DNA from 4 places in the Streptomyces sp. NPDC008163 genome. Region 1 is predicted to be linked to each of the others. Evidence: riboswitches for the same ligand, from Rfam matches in the RefSeq annotation. Region 1 holds a riboswitch; each other region holds the start of a gene.
What was found. Region 1 has a riboswitch for cobalamin ahead of metE (5-methyltetrahydropteroyltriglutamate--homocysteine S-methyltransferase). Riboswitches for the same ligand answer to the same signal wherever they lie in the genome.
Positions count from the first base shown of each region.

Region 1 (2,154 bases):
GGAAGGCGCCCGTCTCACCGGCCGCCATCTCCTCGCACATCGCCCTCTCGAAGACCTCGCCGCGCCGTTCGCGCCAGTCCTGGACGGCCGCCGTATAACCGGAGCGGTCCATCGGGCGCCGGTCGCGGCTGGGGTCCTCGACCTCGACCACCCGGTACGGGCCCCGCGCGTGGTCCTCGATCATCCGGTGGCGCAGGTCGGTGAGCGACGCCTTGTGGGGGCCCTTGCCGACGACGAAGAACACATCGGCGCGCCGGATCGCCTTCACGGCCTGGAGAGTCAGCTGGTCGGGGTCGCCCGCCCCGATGCCGATGACGAGGATCGCGCGCTGTTCCGTGCTCATGCGGCGAGTCTTCCAGGGACTCCTCCCCCACCGGCGGGCGGCCCAGGACCGGCCGAGGTCGGCGTGAGACGGGTGTCCCTCCCCCCGGTGGCACCGCGTAAGGTGACCGCAGCAGCTGGTTCGCCCCGTCCGCCAGGCGGGGTGTCGCAAGAGGGAACCCGGTGGGAATCCGGGACTGCCCCGCAGCGGTGAGCGGGAACGACCGCCGTCATACGCACTGGGCCCGGGACGGGTCTGGGAAGCGACGGCCAGTAGGTGTCCTCCGGTACGGAGGGTGTGCCCGCGAGTCCGAAGACCTGCCAACTGCCCGTGTACGGACCACCCGTACGCGGACATTCCGGTGACCTCGAGGGCGGGTCGGCGTACACACCAGACGGAACGACCGTGCCGCGCCGCGTTGCGCCGGGGTCGTACCCGTCGGGTCGTCGTCACCTTCGCGCTCTCGTCCCGTCTCCGGGATCTCAGGGATTCATCTCGCGAAGGAGATCTCCGTGACATCCGAGCCCGCAGCAGCGGCAGCACGCGCCACCGTGTACGGCTACCCCCGCCAGGGCCCCGACCGGGAGCTCAAGAAGGCCGTCGAGGGCTACTGGAAGGGCCGCGTCAGCGCGGACGCCCTCCGGCAGACCGCCGCACAGCTCCGGCACGACAACCGGCAGCAGCTCGCCGACGCAGGCATCCGGGAAGTGCCCACCGGCGACTTCTCGCTCTACGACCATGTCCTGGACACCACCGTCATGGTCGGCGCCATCCCCGAACGCCACCGCGAGGCCGTCGCGGCCGACGCGGTGGACGGCTACTTCGCCATGGCGCGCGGCACCCAGGACGTGGCGCCGCTGGAGATGACCAAGTGGTTCGACACGAACTACCACTACCTGGTCCCCGAGCTCGGCCCCGGCACCGTCTTCACCGCGGACTCCACCAAGCAGGTCGCGGAGTTCAAGGAGGCCCTGGCCCAGGGCCTCACCGCGCGGCCGGTGCTGGTCGGGCCCGTCACCTATCTCCTGCTGGCCAAGCCGGCCCCCGGTGTGCCCGCCGACTTCGAGCCGCTGACCCTCCTGGACCGGCTGCTGCCGGTGTACGCGGAGGTGCTCGCTGATCTGCGTGCGGCGGGGGCCGAGTGGGTGCAGCTGGACGAGCCCGCGCTCGTCCAGGACCGCACCCCGGCCGAGCTCAACGCGGCCGAGCGCACCTACCGCGGCCTCGGTTCGCTCACCGACCGCCCGAAGCTGCTCGTCGCCTCCTACTTCGACCGGCTGGGCGAGGCGCTTCCGGTCCTGGCGAAGGCTCCTGTTGAGGGCCTGGCGCTGGACTTCACCGAGGCCGCCGCCGCCAACCTCGACGCCCTCGCGGCTGTGGGCGGACTGCCGGGCAAGCGCCTGGTCGCCGGTGTCGTCAACGGCCGCAACATCTGGATCAACGACCTCCAGAAGTCGCTGTCCACGCTCGGCACCCTCCTCGGGCTGGCCGACCGCGTCGACGTGGCCGCCTCCTGCTCGCTGCTGCACGTGCCGCTGGACGCCGCCGCGGAGCGGGACATCGACCCGCAGATCGTGCACTGGCTGGCCTTCGCCCGGCAGAAGACCACGGAGATCGTCACCCTGGCGAAGGCCCTCGCGCAGGGCACCGACACCATCGCCGGCGAACTCTCCGCCAACAGGGCAGCCCTGGCCTCCCGCGCCCGCTCCCCCCTCACCCGCGACCCGGCCGTGCGCGCCCGGGCCGAGGCCGTGACGGACGCGGACGGCCGCCGCTCCCAGCCGTACACCGAGCGGGCCGCGGCCCAGCGGGCGCACCTGGGGCTGCCGTTG
Region 1 is NZ_JBIBHG010000013.1:202,745-204,898, forward strand. Features, by position in the region: gene cobF (precorrin-6A synthase (deacetylating)) at 1-343, opposite strand, end outside; cobalamin riboswitch at 443-662, shown strand; gene metE (5-methyltetrahydropteroyltriglutamate--homocysteine S-methyltransferase) at 835-2,154, shown strand, end outside.

Region 2 (2,154 bases), on a different contig from region 1:
GCTGTTCGAGAACATGTTCCCCGACTGGTTCGCGGGCGTGGCCTTCGCCGCGATCGGCATCGGCGCCCTGGTGCCGGCCGCGATCATGTCCATCGCGGCGGCGAACCTGTTCACGCGCAACATCTACAAGGACTTCCTGAAGCCGGACGCGACGCCCGAGCAGGAGACCAAGGTCTCCAAGCTGGTCTCGCTCCTGGTCAAGGTCGGCGCGCTGGCCTTCGTCCTCACCATGGACAAGACCGTCGCGATCAACTTCCAGCTGCTGGGCGGGATCTGGATCCTCCAGACGATGCCGGCCCTGGTCGGCGGCCTGTTCACCCGGTGGTTCCACCGCTGGGCGCTGCTCGCCGGCTGGGCGGTCGGCATGATCTACGGTACGGCTGCCGCGTACGGGGTCGCGAGCCCCACGCAGAAGCACTTCGGCGGGTCCTCCAAGGAGATCCCGGGCCTCGGCGAGATCGGTTACATCGGCCTCACCGCGTTCGTGCTGAACGTCGTGGTCGTCGTCGTCCTCACCTTCGTCCTGAACGCCGTGAAGGCGCCTGCCGGGATCGACGAGACCTCCCCGGGCGACTACACCGCGGACGCGGGCGACCCGGGCGTCCAGGAGAAGCTGCCGCCGGCCACGGCGGGAGCGCCGGGCGGTCACTGACCGCACACCTTTACGCCACGCGACACAACATGTGGGGGCCGCCCGACAGGACGGCCCCCACATGTATGCTCATGCTCGCTGTCGCCGCAGGGGAATCCGGTGTGAATCCGGAACTGTCCCGCAACGGTGTATTCGGTGCGCTTTGGTGCATCCGTGGAGTCCGAGGACCTGCCGACAGCGCATCCGGCTCGACCGAACCGGATGCCCAGACGTCCGGGCCTCGTGGGATGGGCCGGTGGACGCCGCACGGAGTGCCGCCCCGCCCGGGCCCCCTCCTGCCCGGCTGCCCCCGCTCCCCGCCGGGCCGGAGCCGAGCGAGGGAGAGCACCACGTGACCATCGCGCCAGCCGATCCGGTCTCAGCGGCCGAAGCAACGGGAACCGCGGGCGACGGACCCGGCACCGCACTGCTGCGGACCCTGACCGAACTCACCGCCGACCTGCCCGACACCGACCCCGGTCGCGTCGCCGCCGCCGCACTGCGCGGCCGCAACGCCCGGTCGGACGAGGCGGAGCTGCGCTCGCTGGCCACCGAGGCCGCGGCGGGCCTCATCTCCGAGGACCCCGCCTACTCCCGCCTCGCCGCCCGGCTGCTCACCCGGACCATCGCGGACGAGGCCGCGGGGCAGGGCGCCACCTCGTTCTCGGCCTCGGTCGCCGTGGGCCACCGCGAGGGCCTGATCGCGGACCGCACCGCCGCCTTCGTCACCCTGCACGCGGCCGCCCTGGACGCCCTGGTCGAGCGGTCCCTCGCGGACGGGGCCGACGACCGCTTCGGGTACTTCGGGCTCCGCACCCTGCACAGCCGCTATCTGCTGCGCCACCCGCATACCCGCGAGGTCATCGAGACCCCCCAGCACTTCATGCTCAGGGTCGCCACCGGGCTCGCCGAGGACACCTCCGAGCGGGCGCTGGACGAGGTCGCCGCGCTGTACGGACTGATGAGCCGGCTGGACTACCTGCCGTCCTCGCCGACGCTCTTCAACTCCGGCACCCGCCACCCGCAGATGTCCTCCTGCTATCTGCTGGACTCGCCGCTGGACGAGCTGGACTCGATCTACGACCGCTACCACCAGGTGGCCCGGCTGTCGAAGCACGCGGGCGGCATCGGCCTCTCGTACTCCCGCATCCGCGCCCGGGGTTCGCTGATCCGGGGCACCAACGGCCACTCCAACGGCATCGTGCCGTTCCTCAAGACGCTGGACGCCTCCGTCGCCGCCGTGAACCAGGGCGGCCGGCGCAAGGGCGCCGCCGCGGTCTACCTGGAGACCTGGCACGCGGACATCGAGGAGTTCCTGGAGCTCCGCGACAACACGGGCGAGGACCAGCGCCGCACGCACAACCTGAACCTGGCGCACTGGATCCCGGACGAGTTCATGCGCCGCGTCGACGCGGACGGCACCTGGTCGCTGTTCTCCCCGGCGGACGTGCCCGGGCTGACCGACCTGTGGGGCGACGAGTTCGACGCCGCGTACCGGGCGGCCGAGGCGAAGGGCCTGGCCC
Region 2 is NZ_JBIBHG010000001.1:760,000-762,153, reverse strand. Features, by position in the region: gene mctP (monocarboxylate uptake permease MctP) at 1-652, shown strand, start outside; cobalamin riboswitch at 711-843, shown strand; gene ACFZAT_RS03650 (ribonucleoside-diphosphate reductase subunit alpha) at 984-2,154, shown strand, end outside.
Region 2: linked by a shared signal. The riboswitch ahead of ACFZAT_RS03650 (ribonucleoside-diphosphate reductase subunit alpha) and the one ahead of metE (5-methyltetrahydropteroyltriglutamate--homocysteine S-methyltransferase) in region 1 are both predicted to bind cobalamin.

Region 3 (2,154 bases), on a different contig from region 1:
GGCCCGCCCCGCAGACGGCGGCGAGCAGCGTACGCGGCATGCGCAGGTTCCAGATGATGCCGTCGCGGATCGGGCTGAGCCGTACCTCGCCGACGCCGAGGTGGGCGGCGACGGCGGACCAGACGTCCACGACGGAGATCCGGGCGGGTCCGATGGTGACGGCGACCGCGACGGAGAGGGCGAGCAGCACGACGCCACCGGTCCACAGGAGGCCGCCGCGCAGCCGGGAGCGTGCGGGCGCCGCTTCCGGTGCCCGGTCACGCGGGGCCTTTCCGGGTGGGGCGGCGAGCCGGTCGGTGGCCGTCACCCCGCGAGCCCGAAGTCGCGCAGCCCGGCGGCCACCAGCTCCACGCCCTCGACCGTGCGGATGGTCGGGTTCATGGCCTGGCCGCTGAGCAGTACGTAGCGCTTGCGGCGTACGGCGTCCATCGTCTTCGTGACGGGGTTGGACTCCAGGAAGGCGATCTTCCCGGCGGCGCTCTCGGCGGTCTGGGACTTGCGGGTGAGGTCGCCGATGACGAGGACGTCCGGGTTGCGGTCGGCGACGGTCTCCCAGTTGATCTGGGGCCATTCGTCGTGCGTGTCGCCGAAGACGTTCTTCAGGCCCAGTTCCCGGCTGATGATGCCCGGCGCCCCGCAGCAGCCCGCCAGGTAGGGGGCCTCGGAGTTGGCGAACCAGTACATGACGGAGGTGCCGGATCCGCCGATGCCGTCGGCGGCCTCGCGGATACGGTCACGGAGCCGCCCGACCAGCTTCTCGCCACGCTCGGGCACGCCGAACACCCGCGCCAGGTCGCGCACTTCGGCGTAGACGCTGTCCATGGTCAGGGCTCCGGTGCGGACGCCGTCGCCGTCCTTGGTGTTGTCCTTGGCGGTGCAGTCGGCGGGCGCGACATAGGTGGGGACGCCCAGCTTCTCGAACTGTTCGCGCGGGGCGACGCCGCCCTTGGCGAGGGTCGACTCGAAGTCGGCGGCGACGAGGTCGGGTTCCTGGTCGAGGACCTTCTCGGAGGAGGGCCGGTTGTCGGCGATCCGCTTCACGCCCGCGTTGGCCTTCTCCAGGCCCTTCATCACCGGGTCGGTCCAGGTGGCGGTCGCGGCGATCCGGTCCTGGAGGCCGAGCGAGAGCAGGATCTCCGTGGTGCCCTGGTCGACGGATACGGCACGCCGGGGCGGGGCGTCCACGGTGACGGTGCGCCCGCAGTTCTTGAGCGTGACCGGATAGCCGTCCGACTTCCCCGTCGCGTCGGTCTGTTCGGAGGGCGGCCCCCCGCAGGCGGTCAGCAGGAGGAGGGCGGCGGTGAGCAGGGCGGCGGAACGGGCGGGGCCGGATATCGGCGGCACGGGGTACCTCGGCGTCTCTGGGCCCATGCGCGGGGCCCGCTGTACGGAACCCGCCGCCCGGTCCCGGACGGCGGTCGCCAGCAGGTCTTCGGACTCGGGTTCGTCCGGGCGGGACGCCTTCCCGGGAGACGCCGGGTCTCCCAGTGGCCGTGGCCCCGCCCGTCCCCCTCACCGCTGCGCGTCAGTTCCGGATTCGCACCGGATTCCCTGACCCCTACGTGGAGTTCGACTGGCTCGGGCACGCTACCACGGGCTTACGCGCAGATCAGCCGCGCCCTCGTCCGCCCGGGAACGGCAGCTCACGGGCGCTGGAGCGCCACCACCGCGTTGTGCCCGCCGAAGCCGAAGGAGTGGCTGACGGCCCGGCGGACCTGCCGTACCAGCGGCACCTTGGTGACGCAGTCGATGTCGAACCCGGGCGCGGGCGCGTCCAGATTGGCGACCGGCGGGACGACCCCGCGCTGGAGGGTGAGGACCGTCAGCCCGGCCTCGATCGCCCCGGCCGCGCCCATGCAGTGCCCGAGCACGCCCTTGGGGGCGGTGACGGGTGGCCGGTGCGGGTACACCCGGCTGATCAGCGCGGCCTCGGCGGCGTCGTTGCGCAGGGTCGCGGTGCCGTGCGCGTTGACGTGCTCCACCTCGTCGGCCCGCCAGCCCGCGTCGCGCAGGGCGGCCTCGACGGCGGCCCCGGCGACCCGCCCGTCGGGGTTCGGGCTGGTGGGGTGATGGGCGTCCGTGGTGGCGCCGGTGCCGGCGAGCAGGGCCCGTGGTTCGGCGCCCCTGGCCTCCGCGTCGGCCACGCGCTCCAGC
Region 3 is NZ_JBIBHG010000011.1:125,204-127,357, reverse strand. Features, by position in the region: gene ACFZAT_RS23980 (iron chelate uptake ABC transporter family permease subunit) at 1-307, opposite strand, end outside; gene ACFZAT_RS23975 (ABC transporter substrate-binding protein) at 304-1,344, opposite strand; cobalamin riboswitch at 1,406-1,593, opposite strand; gene ACFZAT_RS23970 (beta-ketoacyl synthase N-terminal-like domain-containing protein) at 1,644-2,154, opposite strand, start outside.
Region 3: linked by a shared signal. The riboswitch ahead of ACFZAT_RS23975 (ABC transporter substrate-binding protein) and the one ahead of metE (5-methyltetrahydropteroyltriglutamate--homocysteine S-methyltransferase) in region 1 are both predicted to bind cobalamin.

Region 4 (2,154 bases), on a different contig from region 1:
GGTCCGCTGGTCCACCGCCACCCGGATGTTCGTCGCCTGGGGCCTGACCCTGCCGGCCGCCGGTCTGGTCGGCGCGGGCGCCGAGTTCCTGACGAAGCAGGGCACCTGGGGCGTCGTGGTCGTCGCGGCCCTCCTGGTCGCCGGGTCCGGGGCGATCTGGGTGCTCTCGCGCCGCAAGCCCGTCGGCCACGGCGATGTCGCACCCGGCACCGAGGACACGGCCCCGGCCGAGCCCGCCGGTGTCGTCACCCAGGCCATCGCGGCCGTGAGCCCGCCGCCCACTGTGGCGCACGACCTCGCCGCCACCATCCCGGCGCCCGCCGCTCCGGTCGCCGCCGATCCGGCCCGACCCGCCACGGTCTGACAGACCCCGGTACTCCGGTAAAGGACACCCCGTATGAACATCGACTGGGCAGCTCTGGGCACCGTCTTCGGCGTCTCCCTCGTCACCACCGTCGCCCTGGTGGGCCTCTTCACGCTCGGCATCGTCGGCCTCTCCAAGCAGCCGGAAGCGGCTGCCGGGGGCGGTCCGGCGGGCGGGTCGGTCCTGCTGGCGCGGGCCGGGGCGTACGTCTGCTTCGGGCTGTGCGCGGCGGCGGTCGCGTACGGCATCTATCTCATCGTCGCCTGACGCGGCACCACCCCATCGGGCCGGACGCACCTCGGGTGCGCCCGGCCCGATGTGCGTCCGCCCACACTCCGCCACCGCAGGTCAACGGCGAGTTGACGGGCGTTCGCGGGGCGTGGTGGACTGCCGGAGCCATTACGGCGACAGCAGAGGAAGCCGGTGCGAATCCGGCGCGGTCCCGCCACTGTCACCGGGGAGCGGTCCCCCACCGCACGTCACGGCCCGCCCAGCGGGCTGGAAGACCGGGGGAATCCGCCGATCCGGAAGCCAGGAGACTCCTGTCGCCGTCACGTCGAACCAGGGCGCGGACCCTGAGTGAGGACATATCGCCATGCCCGGCTGCCGTGCGCCCCTCTCCCCACAGCCCCTTCCGGCGGACTCCGGTACGGCCGGCTGAACCGTGCGTGCCGATCGCATCTACGCGTACGGCGCCACCGCCGGCCTGATCGGCGACCTGCTGCTCGGTGACCCCCGCAGGGGCCACCCGGTCGCCGCCTTCGGGCGGGCCGCCGCGGCCGTCGAGGACCGGCTCTGGCGCGACCACCGCGGCCGGGGCGCCCTGCACACCCTGATCTGCGCCGGGGGCGCCGCCGGGAGCGCCGCGCTCGCCGCCCGCGCCCTGCGCCGCCACCCCGCCGCTTCCGTGGCGCTGACCGCCGCCGCCACCTGGTCCGTCGTCGGCGGTACGTCGCTGGGGCGCGAGGCCCGGGCGATCGGCGGGGCGCTCGCCGCGGGGGACATCGAGCTGGCCCGGGAGCGGCTGCCGCACCTGTGCGGGCGCGACCCACAGGCGCTGGACGGCCCCGGGATCGCGCGCGCCGTGGTGGAGTCCGTCGCCGAGAACACCTCGGACGCCGTGGTCGGCGCCCTCGTCTGGGGCGCCCTCGCCGGAGTTCCCGGGCTCGTCGGCTTCCGCGCCGCCAACACGCTCGACGCGATGGTCGGCCACAAGTCGCCGCGCCACCTGCGGTACGGCTGGGCATCGGCCCGGCTCGACGACCTCGCGGGCTGGCCCGGCGCCCGGCTCACCGCCCTGCTCGCCGTGGCCTCCGGCGGCCGCCCCCGGGAGGCCGTACGCGCCTGGTCGGCGGATGCCGCGAAGCACCCGAGCCCCAACGCGGGCCCGGTGGAGGCCGCGTTCGCCGGGGCACTCGGCGTACGCCTGGGCGGGACCCTGGCCTACGGCGGGCGCGTCGAGCACCGGCCCGTGCTCAACGGGGAGGCCGGGCGGGCGGTGGAGACCGGGGACATCGAGCGCGCGGTGCGGCTCTCGCGCCGGGTGGGCGTGCTCGCCCTCGGCGTCACCGTGGCCGCCCGGCTGGGCGCGGCGGCGGTCGCGCGCCGCATCGCGGGAGCGGGGCAGGCCCGGAGACCTCACGGATCCCGTACTGCTGGACGGAGAGCGATATGAGTGGCGGACTGCTGGTCGCCGGGACCACATCGGACGCGGGCAAGAGCGTCGTCACGGCGGGCATCTGCCGCTGGCTGGTGCGCCGGGGCGTGAAGGTCGCCCCGTTCAAGGCGCA
Region 4 is NZ_JBIBHG010000002.1:562,444-564,597, reverse strand. Features, by position in the region: gene ACFZAT_RS07620 (inorganic phosphate transporter) at 1-364, shown strand, start outside; gene ACFZAT_RS07615 (hypothetical protein) at 398-631, shown strand; cobalamin riboswitch at 777-906, shown strand; gene ACFZAT_RS07610 (cobalamin biosynthesis protein) at 1,029-2,039, shown strand; gene ACFZAT_RS07605 (cobyric acid synthase) at 2,036-2,154, shown strand, end outside.
Region 4: linked by a shared signal. The riboswitch ahead of ACFZAT_RS07610 (cobalamin biosynthesis protein) and the one ahead of metE (5-methyltetrahydropteroyltriglutamate--homocysteine S-methyltransferase) in region 1 are both predicted to bind cobalamin.